3 regions of the Rossellomorea sp. y25 genome follow, and region 2 is predicted to be linked to each of the others. Evidence: riboswitches for the same ligand, from Rfam matches in the RefSeq annotation. Region 2 holds a riboswitch; each other region holds the start of a gene.

Region 1 (5,476 bases), 2.1 Mb from region 2:
TATAAGGTACGTATCAAGCCCTTCAAAAGGAATGCCCAGAACGCCAAATGCAAAGACGATTTTCAAGATGGCCCCCATGGCCGAGCCGTCTTTATGAATCGACGCTCCAATAGGAATGACCGTTTCTCGAACGGCATTGGATACCCCCATCTTTTTCGTTGCATCCAGATTGGCAGGAATGGTTGCCACTGAGCTTTGTGTTCCGATTGCGGTTGCCGCAGGTAAAAGGTTATGCTTCCAAAAGCCTCTCACCCCTCTTTTCCCTCCTGCCACAAAGGCATAGAAGGAGAAAACCACTACAAAGTAAATCACCGCTATCACTAAATACAATAGGAAAGAACGCAAATAAGAAGATAGTAAGCTTGCCCCGAACGTTCCTACTAATGTAGCAAAATAGGCAGCCAGACCGATTGGGGCATAATACATGATATACGATACCAACTTCATGCTCACATCGGCCCCTGCCTGTAGGATTTTTTTCAATGGCTCTGCTTTTTCCCCCAGTCGATTCGTGGCAAATCCGAGTGCCACTGAAAACAAGATAAGGGGCAGCATATGCTCCCGTGTAAATAATTCAATGAAATTATCCACAGTAAAGGTTTGGACGATTTGGTCCCCCAATTGGATGTCTTCTGTTTCAACTGACTAGTCCAGACTGATGGTAATACCTTCCGTCGGGGAAAAAACCTTCACTCCCACAATCATCAACACAGACGAGATGATCGTGGTGATCAGGAATATCACCAGCATACTGCGCATGATTTTCTTAAATTGACCTTTCGATTCCAAATTGGCGATCGCCGATGAGATCGAAAAGAAAACCAGGGGTACCACGATCGTAAAGAGGAGATTCAGGAAGATATCTCCCAAGGGTTTTAACATTTCTGCTTTCTCTCCCATGGTCAGTCCGATAATGGATCCTATGATAATGGATGCGAGTAGTGTGATGGCTAATCCGTACGTTTTAAATATGTTTTTCATTCTATGTTCTCCTCTTCATTATGATTGTAAGGTGGATTATTCTTTACCGGTCATTCCGAACTAAATCAGCATACGATTCACGCTCGATCACGACCCGTGATTCCCCATCCTTTACAAACACAACAGCCGGTCTTGGAATCCGATTATAATTACTCGCCATGGAATACCCGTAGGCTCCTGTACTGAACACGGCCAGAATATCACCGTAATTCGTCGGTGGCAGCATCAGGTCCCAGATCAGCATGTCACCGGATTCGCAGCATTTCCCGGCAATACTCACAAGCTCCGTGCATTCCTCATGGGGACGATTGGCAAGCACCGCATGGTATTTCGCCTGATAGAGGGCCGGGCGAATATTGTCCGTCATCCCCCCGTCGATCGCGACGTACGTGCGCACATCGGGAATGATTTTCTTCGACCCCACTTTATACAAGGTCGTCCCAGCTTCAGCCACCATGCTTCGTCCCGGCTCCACCCATACTTCAGGGAGCGGATATTCATTCTTGGTGAAATAGGTCTTCACACTATCGGTAATGCCCTTCACATACGTTGGAATCGGCAGGGGCTGGTCTTCTTCCGTGTACCGGACACCGAATCCTCCGCCGATATTCAGCACCGGTATAGTCACATCAAATTCGATCCGGATCCGCTGCAGGAAATCTGCCAGTACTTGAATCGCCTGATCAAACCCTTCCCGTTCGAAAATCTGAGATCCAATATGTGAATGCAGACCGAGTAATGAGAAGTACGGCTTGTGGAGAGCTAACTGAATCGCCGTATTCGCCTGTCCGTTGGAAATGCTGAATCCGAATTTCGAATCCTCCTGTCCCGTCGTGATGTACTCATGGGTGTGGGCTTCCACACCTGGCGTGACCCTGATCAGGATCTGAACCTGCTGCTCACGCTCCTTGGCCAGATCATGCAGCAGTTCAAGCTCTAGGAAACTATCGACAACAAAGCAGCCGATTTTAGCCTCAAGTGCCATGAGTAGCTCCTCTTCTGACTTGTTGTTCCCATGAAAATGAATACGCTCCGCTGGAAAACCTGCCTCAAGGGCCGTATACAATTCCCCGCCGGATACAACATCCAGTGATAACTCCTCCTGCTCTGCCAGGCGCACCATCTCTTTACATAGGAACGCTTTACTCGCATATGCCACCTGGAACTGCAATCCGCTTTCGTTGAAGGCATTACGGAAAAGTCGGGCATTTTCACGAATCATTCCTTCATCGTAAACCATTAAAGGCGTGCCATAGGTCTCCACCAACTCACCCGTGCTCATTCCTCCGATTTCAAGATCTCCACGAACATTCACATCAACTGTACTCATATCCTTTACTCCTTTTGACTCTCTCTAAAAAAACACAAAAAAACCGTATGAAGCGATGCTCATACGGTTTATCATCAAAAGTTTTGGAAACATAATGAAGACTATGTATTAACATCTCTTCAATAGTTCTCCACAACTTTTTCATTGTGACAGTCCAACATTTCTTCAATGCTGGCCCAACAAAAAATAGAATTGGCTATTTTCTGCTTCGGCGATCTGCCTTTCCCTTCTTATCCCGGAATCCATTATTCTCAAAGAAGATACTCATCATACTCGCGCCTCTATTATCAGAGAGTGACGTATTATTTTGTTTGAATTACTATACCACTCTCTTAAAATAGTTGTCAATTGGTTTTTGAAAGAGAAATAGGCAAAACCCCCGGAAGTAGCCCGGGGATTTCGTGGATCATTTTATTTCAGATTGATTTCGAACGGTTTCATTTTGACCGGCTTATCATTTCTGCTCAATGTCTCGAATGGGACAATCAGTGAGTAGTCCTCAAGGTTGGCATCCTGAGGCAATGTAAACGTGGATTGATAACGGAGAGTATCCTTATCCACTGTTTTCGTTTTAGCACTTCTGATCATATGATTCAGCATCTCATTATAATCCAGTTCATCCTTCGCATTTCTTTTAATATCTTTTGATGGGATCACCTGAACGAATTGAGCAAAGCTCTTTAATATGTCATATTGGAATTGTTTCTCTTTGATATGATCAATGGTGAAATCGACTGTCACCTTCCCTTTTGCGTTTTGGATATCTTGTACCGTGACCTGATAACCAAAACGAGGGCTCTTCACCTGGAATGGAGGTGAATCCTTCAGTGAGTTGATGCCGTCTTCATCTACTCGCTCCATATCAGCCTGGACTTTCAGCGACTGTGCTTTATCACTGAGTTTACTCGTGAACAGCTCCCTGACAGTCTTTTGATAATAACCGTCAATTTCTTTGATATTTAGTGTCTCTGCACTGGACTTTGATAACCGGTTCCCTAAGTCATCAAACACAATCAGATTTAACGTATCCTTCTCGGACTCCACCGAATAGGTATACTCCAGCGTAGTCGTAGCTTTTCCTTTAGTGACAGATGTTACTTGCAGCTCAAATTCCCCATTGGGCGATTCTGTCCTTACATCTGTTTTGATCTTTTCAGATGGAATCCTCTTGACCGGTACATCAAAGGTCCAGGTACCGTTCACATCTGCCATATGGGTGAACGTTAACGGAAGCGTGAAGTTTTCCGGCGGTTCTTTCCCATCCCGGTAAAATTCGATCGAGCCTATGAACTCATCCCCGTCTTTTTTAAGACCCGAACTTCCCGATCCCCATTGATTCTGATCCTTACCGTCGAAGAGATGATAGCTGTAGCCGCTCACCGGACGATTCCCTTCGTCCATATGTTCGATGGAAAGGTCATCACCCTTCGCCTTGAAGGTGACTCCGATGACGTTCCCGTCATAATATGTGCTTGTGATTGTCACATCGACGCCGTTGGAAGTGGCGGCCTGATTAACTTCCGTCACTTTATCGCTGAAATAGAGTTCTTTTCCGACATCCGAACCGACTTTTTCATAAATGGCACCCAGTACAGGCAGTTTGGCCAGTGCATTGTTCACAGGTGAGAACAGGAAGCCCGATACGAGTACCATGGAGGCAGCAGCGGTGGTAAATGCGGCACTTATCTTGACCGTTTTTTTCCGGACCTTTTGTTTTCTGCCTTCTTGGATTCCTGTTGAAATTGCCTCAAAAACCTTTTCTTTTGGTACCTCGATGCTGTTCATTTCTTCCTCAAACCATTTTTTGTCCATACTGATTCACTCCTTCCAGCAGCATTCTCAATTCCAGCTTCGCCCGGTGAAGATACGTCTTGACCGTCCCTTCAGGCGTACCCATCGTATCGGATATCATCTTGATCGACTGACCCTGGAAGTAGAATAAGATAATGACGGTTTGATAGTGCTGATTCAAAGACGCCATGGCCGTAATCAAGTCGATCCGCCCTTCTATATCCGTTTCTTCTGAGACGAGAGTGTTGTCTAGAAACTCATCCCCCGTCAGGACCAGTCGGTTTTGTTTCTTCAACATGCTGTATGCCGTATGTATCAGGATCTTGATCAGCCAGGTGCTGAAATACTCTGGGTTCTTCAAACGGGCTATCGAGGTGAATGCTTTACAAACCGTTTCCTGCACCACGTCGAGAGCATCCTCTTTATTTCTTACATATAGAAATGCCGTCCTGTACAGCTTCTCGCTTTCTGAGTGGATCAGCCTTTCAAATGCCTGTTCATTCCCTTTGATTGCTCTTTTTACGAGTTTCACATCCATTGATTAACCTCCTGTCATTCATTAGAGTCGGGTGAGGCGGGAAAAGTTTCAAGGAATTTTTTATGGGGTGTCATGCGATGTAGACTGAGGGTAGTTACCATTTATTTCAAAAAGACGCATAAACTATGAAAAACGACGCAATAAATTTGAAATCGACGCAATTACTTCGATCATGACGCAATTCACCTTGAAAATGACGCAATCATGGACGATTTCGACGCAATTAAGTAGGATGGGGTCATCCTCCACCAAGATTGAATGAAAATGATCCAAAAGCCAAAGAAAGGTTGAAAAATCCTTTTTTATCTTCCATCGTAATGCTTTTCACTAAAAAAAGCTTATCCGTCTCGATAAGCTTCAATCCGCCCGTCCCGTATAGATCATCACAAAGTGGAGGACCGCTTCTATTGATTCCATATTCATGTAACTATGGCCTTTATCCCCATGGAATTTGATCGAGTCATACTGACTGAGCTCGAATACTTCATCCTGCACCTTCACACGTACTTTTCCTTCCATAACGGTTACAAATTCAATCACCCCGGGCTGGTGGGCATCCGCACGGTACTCACTGTCCGGTTTCAGGAAGGCCCTGTGGGTTTCCAATGAGCTGTAGCCAGAGGAAGTAAACATCGGTTCCAGGGTCAAGGACTCATTGGCACTGATCACTTTGCTCCCTTCATTTTTCCGGGAAATCTGGACTTCTTGTTTTTCCACGAGAAGGGCCGAAATGGGGATCGCGAGTCCGTTCGCAATTTTCCATATGATCGTCAAAGATGGATTCGCCTCTCCCCTTTCGATCTTGCCCAAAGTCAAAGTACTGACATCGGTCATAG
Region 2 (5,476 bases):
CTATCCTTTTATTAAATTAACGAACGAAAGGCACCCAAGGCTCATCACTACCCGTAAAGTTCAAAGGGGGAAAGGGCGGTACTTTGGTCCGTATCCAAACGTAGGAGCCGCTAATGAAACGAAAAAGCTGCTGGATCGTTTGTATCCGTTACGGAAATGTTCCACCCTTCCCGATCGGGCGTGTTTGTACTATCACATGGGCCAATGTCTTGCTCCTTGTATTAAAGAAGTGAGCAAAGATACGTACCGTGAAATGACTGACGAAATATCCCGATTCTTAAATGGAGGCTACAAGGACATTAAGAATCAACTAACGGTGAAAATGAATGAAGCATCTGAAAATCTGGAATTTGAAAGAGCGAAGGAATTCCGTGATCAAATACTCCACATTGAAGCGACGATGGAAAAGCAGAAAATGACCATGACTGATTTCACCGATCGCGATGTATTTGGCTATTCGGTCGATAAAGGCTGGATGTGTGTACAAGTATTCTTCGTACGACAAGGTAAGCTTATTGAACGGGATGTGTCACTGTTCCCTCTATACAATGAACCCGAGGATGAATTTCTTACTTTCTTAGGACAGTTTTATTCAAAATCCATTCACTTTAAGCCAAAGGAAATATTTTTGCCTGAAGTGATTGATGAGGAACTGGCTGCTAAGCTGTTAGACGTGAAAATCACCCAGCCAAAGCGGGGGAAGAAGAGAGAGCTGGTGAAGCTTGCTGAGAAAAATGCGAAGCAGGCCCTTGAAGAAAAGTTCGCCCTAATCGAAAGAGATGAGGAAAGAACGATTAAGGCAATTGAACGTCTTGGTGAACATATGGGCATATATACTCCCTTCCGGATCGAAGCATTTGATAACTCGAATATTCAAGGTTCCGATCCCGTGTCTGCCATGATTGTGTTTCTTGACGGGAAACCCGCAAAGAAAGAGTATCGAAAGTACAAAATCAAAACCGTCAAGGGTCCCGATGATTATGATTCCATGCGGGAGGTTGTTCGCAGAAGGTATACGAGAGTCTTGAAGGATGGTCTCCCTTTACCGGATCTCATCATTATCGATGGCGGGAAAGGGCAGATTGAAGCGGCGAGGGATGTCATTGAGAATGAATTAGGTTTGGATATTCCTCTTGGCGGCCTTGCGAAAGACGATAAGCATCAGACGTCAGAACTGCTGTATGGGAATCCTTTGGAAATTGTTCCTCTTGAAAAGCGAAGTCAGGAATTTTATTTGCTGCAACGGATTCAGGATGAAGTTCACCGATTTGCCATCACGTTCCACCGCCAGCTCAGAGGGAAAAGCGCCTTCCAGTCCACCCTGGATGAGATTGACGGCATCGGACCGAAGCGTAAGAAGCAGCTTCTTAAACATTTTGGTTCCATGAAGAAAATGAAAGAAGCGACGGTGGAGGAGTTTATTGAGATAGGGATTCCGGAAGCTGTTGCGAAGGTTTTGAATGAGAAGTTGAAGTAAAGGATATTAGAATCTAAGTGTTGTTGATTATGGTCTTAGTTTACGTGCAATTAGTTGTCAAATTCAGTATGTCTTCCCACTTATCCCATAAAGTCTTTGTTGCATTAGAAGCACAGAGTGGATTGTAGCGGAAGGCACTTTACTCCTGCGGGAAATAGAGGAAAGGTCGAGACTCCGCAGGGCAAAGCCCGAGGAGGCTCGACTTCCTCCCCGCGGAAAGCGAGCACCTGCAGCGGAAATCAACCACCGCATGCTCATTCAATACAGCTCACGAAAGAATAATAAAATGAAATATTGTTTCAATTAGACATTGAATCAATATTTCCCCTGTGCTATAATTAACAAAAATTTATAACATTATCACTTTTTAAAGTGGTGATAGAGGTGCGAGCTTCAAGAGTACAGGCAAAGAGGAGTATGAGCTCCGTTGAGATGCCTGAAAAGGGGAGATTCGCCGAAGTGGTTTCAGTCTCATGCTGATTCCGCTGGTTCTACGTTTAAGAAATGTAGGATTGTCAAGATGATTCAATCTTGGAGAGCTATCTCACAATGCCGATGAACCTATTTTGTTTGTTCTGCTGTATGTTCATAAAGCAATGAGATATTATTCTCATTGCTTTTTTTATTATCCAGCACAGGAACTTTTCTTGGAAAAGAACCTGTTCTATGAACGTGTAGGATGATTGTGATTGTACTCTTCACCATCAAAAAATGAGTCGTGAATTTTCACTCAATGAGAAAGAGGGAGAAGCTGTGAGTATTATTGTTCAAAAATTCGGTGGGACTTCAGTAGGTTCTGTAGAAAGAATTCAAAATGTTGCGTCAAGAATTGCGGAAGAAAAAGAAAGAGGTAATGATGTAGTGGTGGTGGTATCTGCCATGGGGAAAACGACGGATACCCTCGTTGGATTGGCAAGGGAAATTACATCACAACCGAGTAAAAGAGAGATGGATATGCTGCTCTCAACCGGGGAACAGGTGACCATTTCACTCCTTACGATGGCTCTGATCCAAGCAGGACATGATGCCATCTCCTTTACAGGCTGGCAGGCCGGGATTGAAACGGAATCCGTTCATAGCAATGCGAGGATTACCAATATTCATACTGAAAAGATGATGGACCACCTCCAATCCGGGAGAGTTGTGATTGTAGCCGGATTCCAGGGCATGACAGAAACGGGTGAAATCACAACACTCGGCCGCGGTGGATCGGATACAACTGCTGTAGCAATTGCAGCTGCCCTGAAAGCAGAGCGTTGTGACATTTATACAGACGTAGACGGGGTATATACGACAGACCCGCGTTATATTAAAGGGGCAAGAAAGTTACCGTCCATTTCCTATGATGAAATGCTGGAACTGGCTAATTTAGGGGCTGGAGTCCTGCATCCACGGGCAGTGGAATTTGCCAAGAATTATCAAATTCCGTTAGAGGTCAGGTCAAGTATCGAAAAAGTTGAAGGAACGTATATTGAGGAGGAAGCAAGCATGGAACAAAACTTAATTGTGAGAGGCGTAGCCTTTGAAGCTGAAATTACACGTGTCACTGTATTTGGACTGGGTAACGCATTAACTGGACTATCTTCAGTGTTTACCACTTTAGCCAAAAATCATCTGAATGTAGACATTATCATTCAAAGCCAGACCGATCAGAATACGACCAATTTATCATTTTCGATTAAAGAACAGGATTTGGAGGAGACCCTCGCTGTTCTGGAACGAAACAAAGAGCAATTAGGCTTCACCCATGTTGAACATGAAAGTGAGCTTTCCAAAGTATCCATCGTGGGCTCCGGTATGATCTCAAATCCAGGTGTTGCAGCGGAAATGTTCGAAGTATTAGCTCAAAATGACATCGTGGTGAAAATGGTCAGCACCTCTGAAATCAAAGTATCTGCAGTGGTAGACGAGAAAAATATGCAAAAAGCGGCAGGCGTCCTACATACTGCATTTAACCTGGACGCGGTGAAGATGGAAGAAATCACGCTATAATACTAAAGCAGCATAGAACGGGACAAGTGAAAAAGGGTTGCCCCATCAAGTGGGGCAACCCTTTATTAAAGAATTAAAAGTATGTTGTTCAGGACTATTCTACTTTATCTTTTTCGTCCCATCTTACAATCACTTTAACTGAATGACTCCGTTTATGTAGTTCGTCAGCAGCTTCTGCCACACATTTTTTTTGTAACTGTATTTGTTCGGCAAGAAAGCCCGTTTCCAGTTTAAATGTGACATCCGACTTTAAGGAAAGGCGTCGTTCTATCACCGGTCCGCTTATTTCAAAGGTCATCTCATTCTTTTTTTGTTCCAGCAGTGCAAGAGTTCCCCAGCCGGCTTCATCGAAAAACGATACCAGTTCTTCTGATGACTGAAGGGGGAATTTCCGAGAGAGCTGTTTTCCACCCCAGTATAAAATATCGGGTGTATGCTTTCCTAAAATTTCTGGAATCAACATGTCACGTAAAATTTCATATCCGAAGATTGGAACGGACGGTTGATGTACTTCTTCTTTTTTCTGTTCCAAGTAAATCCCCTCTTTCTATAAAACTATTATATACATGAAAAGGGGAATTATCATCCCATACTTCGAAAAAATAACCATGGGATATTTTGGTGGTATAACTTTTATTTGATATTTATTTGAATTTTCGAACATTTAACAAGGCAATACCTCATCTTTTTTGTTATCAATATATTAAAAATATTTTTGCGATATTGTCGAATTTATGTATACGTTTTCTTGACGCTTCCACTCCTTGGGAGTAAAATGAACATGTCACATAATTGTTACAATATAAAATATGTATCGTCGTCTAGTCATTCTTAGAAAATGCATTAGAAAACGAATTCATATTTTATCATTAAGGGGGGTAAATCATGGCTGGAAATCGAGAATTTAATTATCGCAGGCTTCATTCATTGCTAGGTGTTATTCCAGTTGGATTATTTTTAACACAACATTTAGTCGTGAACCATTTTGCCACTGGTGGGGAAGAATCATTTAACCAAGCGGCACACTTTATGGAAAGTCTTCCTTTCCGTTATTTCCTTGAAATTTTTATCATCTTCCTTCCATTGTATTTCCATGCAATCTACGGAATTTACATTGCATTCACTTCTAAGAACAATGCAAGTAAGTTTGGCTATTTCCGTAACTGGATGTTTTTACTTCAACGTGTTTCCGGAGTAATCACATTTATTTTCGTTACATGGCATGTGTGGGAAACGAGAGTTGCGGCAGCATTCGGAGCTGAAGTGAACTTTCAAATGATGGAAAACATCTTATCAAATCCATTCATGCTAGGGTTTTATGTACTGGGTGTTCTTTCAACGATTTTCCACTTTGCGAATGGTCTTTGGTCATTCTGCGTAAGCTGGGGAATTACCGTTTCACCTCGTTCTCAATTAATTGCTACATATGTTACGATCGGAATTTTTGTAGCGTTATCGGTGGTCGGTATGCGCGCAATTTTCGCCTTCGTATAAGAAGAAATAGATACAAGTCTAATAGATTCAGTAAATGCTCTGAAGTATGGTAGGAAAAGGAGTGAGTCACGATGAGTAAAGGGAAAATCATCGTTGTCGGTGGTGGTTTAGCCGGCCTGATGGCCACAATTAAAGCAGCAGAAAAAGGAACGCAAGTAGATTTATTCTCACTGGTACCCGTTAAGCGTTCTCACTCTGTATGTGCACAAGGTGGTATTAACGGAGCCGTTAATACTAAGGGAGAAGGAGACTCTCCTTGGGAACATTTTGATGATACAGTGTATGGTGGGGATTTCTTAGCGAATCAACCGCCGGTTAAAGCAATGACTGAAGCGGCACCAGGAATTATTCATTTACTCGATCGTATGGGAGTAATGTTTAATCGTACACCGGAAGGGTTACTGGATTTCCGTCGTTTCGGTGGAACACAGCACCATAGAACCGCTTTCGCCGGTGCAACGACTGGTCAGCAATTATTATATGCTCTGGACGAGCAGGTTCGTCGTCATGAAG
Region 3 (5,476 bases), 530 kb from region 2:
GGGCACGATTCTCCATATTGGTCCCCCCTAGTTCTTTTCAACTACCATATTAAGGTATTTGAAATTTTTATATTTTCAGATTATTTATAATCTAAAGTCAGTATAGCTAGTTCCAGGACAATTGTCAAAGCTATTTTTAAGCCTACAGAGAGATTTTTTCAAATTGGGACAGGTACTATTTCACTATATGAATTTTGTCGAAACATGAAGGATTAATGATTGGAAAGGTCGAGGGGGATTTCTTGATACCACCATGGGTTTTAATAAATACCCTGACATCAAGTGAAAATTGCATAAAAAAACCAGGAGCCGATGAGCTCCTGGTTCTTCATTTCATTATTGTTCTGATACAGCCGGTTTTGCTTTTTCACCAAACAGAAAAGCGAATGCCAGGATTAAAATAATCACAACTCCTAAACCAAGTAACGTGCTACCAGTGAATCCCAGTACAAGGTATCCAATTGAAGCAGCAACCGCTCCGATCAATGCATATGGAAGCTGTGTGAGAACGTGATCGATATGATTGCTTCCTGCTCCAGTTGAGGAAAGGATCGTCGTATCTGAGATTGGAGAACAGTGATCTCCCAATACGGATCCAGCTAAAACGGCTGCCATAGCAGGCAATAAGATACTTACATCTGTCGCTGCTGCAATTTCCCCGGCGATCGGCAGTAAGATACCAAACGATCCCCAGGATGTCCCTGTGGAGAACGCCATGATTCCGGCAACTAAGAACAAGATGACCGGAAGTGCCTGCATCGGTAAGCTGGATTGTTCAACCAGACCCGCAAGATACGTACCTGTTTGCAATTGATCGATCAATGTTACGATCGTCCATGCGAAGATAAGAATGTAAACGGCTGGCAGCATGGATTTGATTCCTTCCACTACTGCTACTCCAACGGCTTTGCCTTCAATTCCTTTCAAGCTGACTTGACGAAGGAAGAAGATCAGCGCAACAAGGAGACCGAATAATCCACCATATAATAAAGATTTCGTTACATCTGTATTTTCAAATATCGGCAGGATGTCAAATGATCCGACGGCTTGATACCCTGTCCAGAGCATCATTCCGATTGTACCGATGACCAGAGCCACGATTGGCCAGACAAGATCTCCTACTGATCCTTTCGAGCTTACAGGCAGATCATTTTTCAATTCGCCTGGAATCTCTTTTTCAGGGTCATAAAGGGCTCCTGTTTCAAGGGCTCTTACTTCATGCTCTTTCATTTTTCCGAAGTCCAAGCCTTTAGCAGCAACCATGATCACAAGAAGGACAGCTGCCCAGACGTAAAGGTTCATTGGAATCATTTGAACGAATGCTGAAAATGCTGTGTATTCAGTGATGCTGTGTGCAGCAAGAATCGAACCGATAATCCCGATAATGTACGCTCCCCAGCTTGAGATTGGTGAAACGACACAAATCGGTGCCGATGTGGAGTCAATGATATAGGCTAGTTTTGCACGTGAAATTTTGTGGCGATCCGTAATGGGTCTCGAAACCTGTCCTACAGCAAGGGCGTTAAAATAGTCATCAATAAAAATTATGATACCTAAAACGGCTGCAAGAAGCTGTGCCCCTTTTCTCGTTTTCACACGTTTCATAGCCCATTCACCAAATGCGCGGCTACCGCCGGAAATGTTCACAAACGCCGTGATCACACCAAGAATAAGTAAGAAGAAAATAATATAGACATTCCAGGTGTTGAGTGCTCCATCTGCGACAAAGATGCCTTTAAAGGCGTCCCACATAAAGCTGAATGTTTTTGTAATTGAGAAATCTGCTAACAGAAAGGCAGACGCAACGATTCCTACTCCGAGTGAAAGTAGAACCCGTCTCGTAAGTATAACCATAAGAATGGCTAAAAGGGGTGGTAATAGTGAGTAAATCGTGTTTTCCATAGTGTCCTCCTCCTATTTGATAGGGGGGAACCATCGTAGCATGACAGAGGATAATAAAAAAAGGCAACGATAGAGAAACTATCATTACCTTAGTAAGTAATTTAAGTGCTCCATCACGATCTGTAGCTCCCCATTATAGAGATTCCCCTATAATGACAGTGTTATCCTTCTTCAAGATAACCCCAGCAAATACACCTTCGACATGCATATTTACTTCGGCAAAAGTTCCCTTTCATCTGTTCTCCCAGTTGTCATCCTCAAACAGCATACTCTTGAACCCTGCGCCTCTACCCCATCGGACTGATGATGTGGTGTGTTATTAAATTTTCTTTATTAATATAACAAACTATCATTCTTTTGACAACTTTTTTTCCTGACTAATTTGTGGGAATTTCAATGGATGGGCTGGATTCACCTCCACCATTGTTATAAAACTGTGGTACATCCAGGTGAACGGTACCCATGGCAACCAGGATATCCTGCTTGATGGTTTCCGTTTTCGTTGCAAATGGAATGATGATCTGGACATTGACTTCAAGCTCGACAAACACTTTTACAACAGCATTATTGATCCCAAATTGCTCTACTGTCGTTTTAATATCGGAACGGACATCCCCGATCGAATGAAAGCGAATGGGCACTTTTGGACCCAGATTACCGAGTAACACGTTGTTGGTCGCCTGACCAAGAGGCACCGAGTAAGTGATGCCCTTCGCTGCTTTAGATTTCCCTTCATCGATTTCCACTTCGGTAATAAATTCCAGGTTTTCTAAATTTCCTTCCTCTGCTTCCTGCAGGTTTTGCTGTACTAAGTTTGTGATTTCTGCCTGAACCCGGTTGATTGTCTGAGTATTGTATTTAAATGAGACAATATCGCCTTCTGTATTCTTCACTTCTTCCGTTATATCCGAAATATCAAGAACATCGGCAATTTTTTTGTTAATTGCTTTATTGATAACTAACGTACCGATCCTGCTGGTCTGGGTCTCAGCATAAGCAAGAAGTGTCGGTTTTAAACCTTTATTAATGATCCACAACCCGAATCCAGTAGATATCATAAAGAATAGAATCGTAATGATCATCACATATCGAAAAGGTAGCGGCCCTCCTCTTCGGGGTTTGTATGTTTTAAACTTTGACAAAAAAATCCCCCCTTACAAGCTATTTGTATGCACAGTAAGAGGGGTTTAACGCAAAAAAATTATTTAATTTTTAGAGATTGGGGTTCATAATCCGGGTCAAACCCGGTAATCACCTTATCTAATTCCGTGCTTAAATCAATGGGATAAGGGGTTTGTAATTCCTGTCCGTCTTCTTCGATGATCCGAATCACCGGTCGATCCGTTACCCCTTTATTTTGATCTGTCACTATTCCTTTTCGGCCATCATTCAGCTCCACAACCATCCCATTTGGATAGATGGCAACAGAAGACCTGAAGGCTCCGATTACATTTGTATCAAACAGGGTGCCGCTGCCTGCATATAATACCTCCAACGCTTGATGTGGAAGCATGGCTTTCCGATACACACGATTAGACGTCATGGCGTCAAATACATCCGCCACTGCAATGATTTTTGCAAACGGATGAATATCCTCGCCTTTGATTCCCCGTGGATAACCGGATCCATCAAGCCTCTCATGATGCTGATAAGCGCAATGAGCAATGATCAAAGACACAGAATGAAGCTGTCTCAGAATCTCAAAGCCGTGTTCAGAATGCTTCTTAATTTCAGAGAACTCGCCTTCTGTCAGCTTACCTGGCTTCAATAGAATCTCCTCTGGTACCAGCATCTTACCGATATCATGCAAAATCGCTCCCACCCCTAACTGCTCGAGCTGTTTAGCAGAGAGCTTAAGTTCAAGACCAATTGAGAGCGTATACAATGTAACATTAAATGAATGATGAAAAATATAGGAATCATATGTGAAAACATCTGTCAAAATGGTTAGGAGATCATGATTTGCCTTTACTTCAGACAAGACTACATCAATCACCTGCTTCAATTGCTTAGCACTATCTTCAATCATGAGCGCACTTGGCGCCGTTTTCGATGCGCTTAATTGATTAAAGGCCATTTCAATATTGTTTACAGCTTGCTGTCTCACTTTATTCGAAACGGTCCCATTTACATGGATTCCGCTCGAAAGCGAGTCTTCAATATAGACATACTGAATACTAAGCTCCTGCAATCTATAAATCATGCGTTCTGTTATCGGAACGTTATCATGAATTAAAGCTTGACCTCTCATATTATATACGGTTGTAGCTAGAACCATGCCCGGTTTCAAAGCCCTAGTTGATATAAGCCTCATAGAATTCTCCTATGTAATTCTTTCATTTTTCGACAAAATTTCCTAGTATCTCCATTATAAAGGATAAAAACGTTCTTGCAAGGTGTATTTCCTTGTATATTGTTAATTATTCATGAAAGAATATTGATGGTGTCCTCCGACACCAAAACAAAAACCAGCGCCCTCAAAAGAGCAACTGGTCCTTCTTGACACTTATATCATTTTTAACAATGCATCCCGGCCGATCATGCCCGGTGTGATGCCGCGATTTTCTGCTTCTATGGTGATGGATTCAAGAGGGGCATCAAGTAGCTGATCGATTGTTTTTACACCGACGGCTCTTCCTGCAATGATTCCTCTGTCTTTTAACTTCTCATTTAGTAACGCTACGTCCAGTGCTCCACACATTATATATCCTATATCACTCGTCACAACGAGGAGATTGGTTTTGGGCAGTTCAACAGAAATCGCTAAAAAGGTATGTCCCTGAATGGTAATCGGAAATACATTCATCATGTTTCATCGCTCCTTTCACTCATATGTATGACGCGGAAAAGGAAACGGTGAAACATTTACTGCTTTAATTTCCATTCAAGAACATCTCGTAAAAACTCAGGCATAAAGTATTTTTTTTCTAGTCTTTGAAGGTCAGGAAAGAAGTGTCCAAACGTGAACATATCAGGTAAGGCAAGCTTGTACACTTTCTGAGAATCGATCGGCTTGTTATCGATTAAGATTTCATGGTCTCCGAATTGAACATTCGTGTATACAAATCGTCCCATCACTTTGCCTCTGAACCCTAACCCTTTCACTTGAAGATGCGGCCATTCCTCATTAAATGTTTGTTTAATGATTTCCTTAAGCTCCGCCCCCTTCACCTTAATCAGGCAGGGATTGATCGGATGAGGCAGGATGCGATGCAAATCCTGTTTCGTCACCGATCCCTCACTCAGTCCATCGATGAGCAAGCCTGAATTAAGAAAGGCACAATCAGCCCGGCACCATTCAGCAAGGGCATCACATAAAACGTTCGGAAGCGGGGATGGATTGAACCAATCCACGGATAAGGATTTCGTAAGAGATGATACTTCTTTTCTTAACAAATCCTCTCCTGCCTGATACCACTCCAGGCTTTCCTGTTCTTCCTTTTCGACAGAGGGAAGCTCGTGCTGTTCATAGAGCTGTGCTTTTTTCCCTATGATGGTTTTATTGGTTATATCAACCTCAATCATCATATGCCCAACATAATGACCAAACTTTCCTGCTGCGCCAAGCATCGTT

Evidence for each region. Region 2 has a riboswitch for lysine ahead of AAEM60_RS16660 (aspartate kinase). Riboswitches for the same ligand answer to the same signal wherever they lie in the genome.
Region 1: another riboswitch for lysine. It lies ahead of lysA (diaminopimelate decarboxylase); the one in region 2 lies ahead of AAEM60_RS16660 (aspartate kinase).
Region 3: another riboswitch for lysine. It lies ahead of AAEM60_RS19205 (Na+/H+ antiporter NhaC family protein); the one in region 2 lies ahead of AAEM60_RS16660 (aspartate kinase).

The regions. Positions count from the first base shown of each region.
Region 1 covers NZ_CP145886.1:1,122,857-1,128,332, reverse strand. Annotated here, with positions in the region: partial or broken gene AAEM60_RS05615 (dicarboxylate/amino acid:cation symporter) at 1-981, opposite strand, end outside; gene lysA (diaminopimelate decarboxylase) at 1,025-2,311, opposite strand; lysine riboswitch at 2,427-2,603, opposite strand; gene AAEM60_RS05605 (DUF4179 domain-containing protein) at 2,723-4,123, opposite strand; gene AAEM60_RS05600 (sigma-70 family RNA polymerase sigma factor) at 4,104-4,640, opposite strand; gene AAEM60_RS05595 (XRE family transcriptional regulator) at 4,998-5,476, opposite strand, start outside.
Region 2 covers NZ_CP145886.1:3,268,207-3,273,682, reverse strand. Annotated here, with positions in the region: gene uvrC (excinuclease ABC subunit UvrC) at 1-1,477, shown strand, start outside; lysine riboswitch at 1,849-2,027, shown strand; gene AAEM60_RS16660 (aspartate kinase) at 2,231-3,469, shown strand; gene AAEM60_RS16655 (YslB family protein) at 3,564-4,001, opposite strand; gene AAEM60_RS16650 (succinate dehydrogenase cytochrome b558 subunit) at 4,355-4,963, shown strand; gene sdhA (succinate dehydrogenase flavoprotein subunit) at 5,035-5,476, shown strand, end outside.
Region 3 covers NZ_CP145886.1:3,795,881-3,801,356, forward strand. Annotated here, with positions in the region: gene AAEM60_RS19200 (sodium-dependent transporter) at 1-16, opposite strand, end outside; gene AAEM60_RS19205 (Na+/H+ antiporter NhaC family protein) at 337-1,902, opposite strand; lysine riboswitch at 2,018-2,200, opposite strand; gene yunB (sporulation protein YunB) at 2,280-3,044, opposite strand; gene AAEM60_RS19215 (HD-GYP domain-containing protein) at 3,104-4,216, opposite strand; gene AAEM60_RS19220 (DUF1805 domain-containing protein) at 4,409-4,711, opposite strand; gene AAEM60_RS19225 (bifunctional UDP-sugar hydrolase/5'-nucleotidase) at 4,768-5,476, opposite strand, start outside.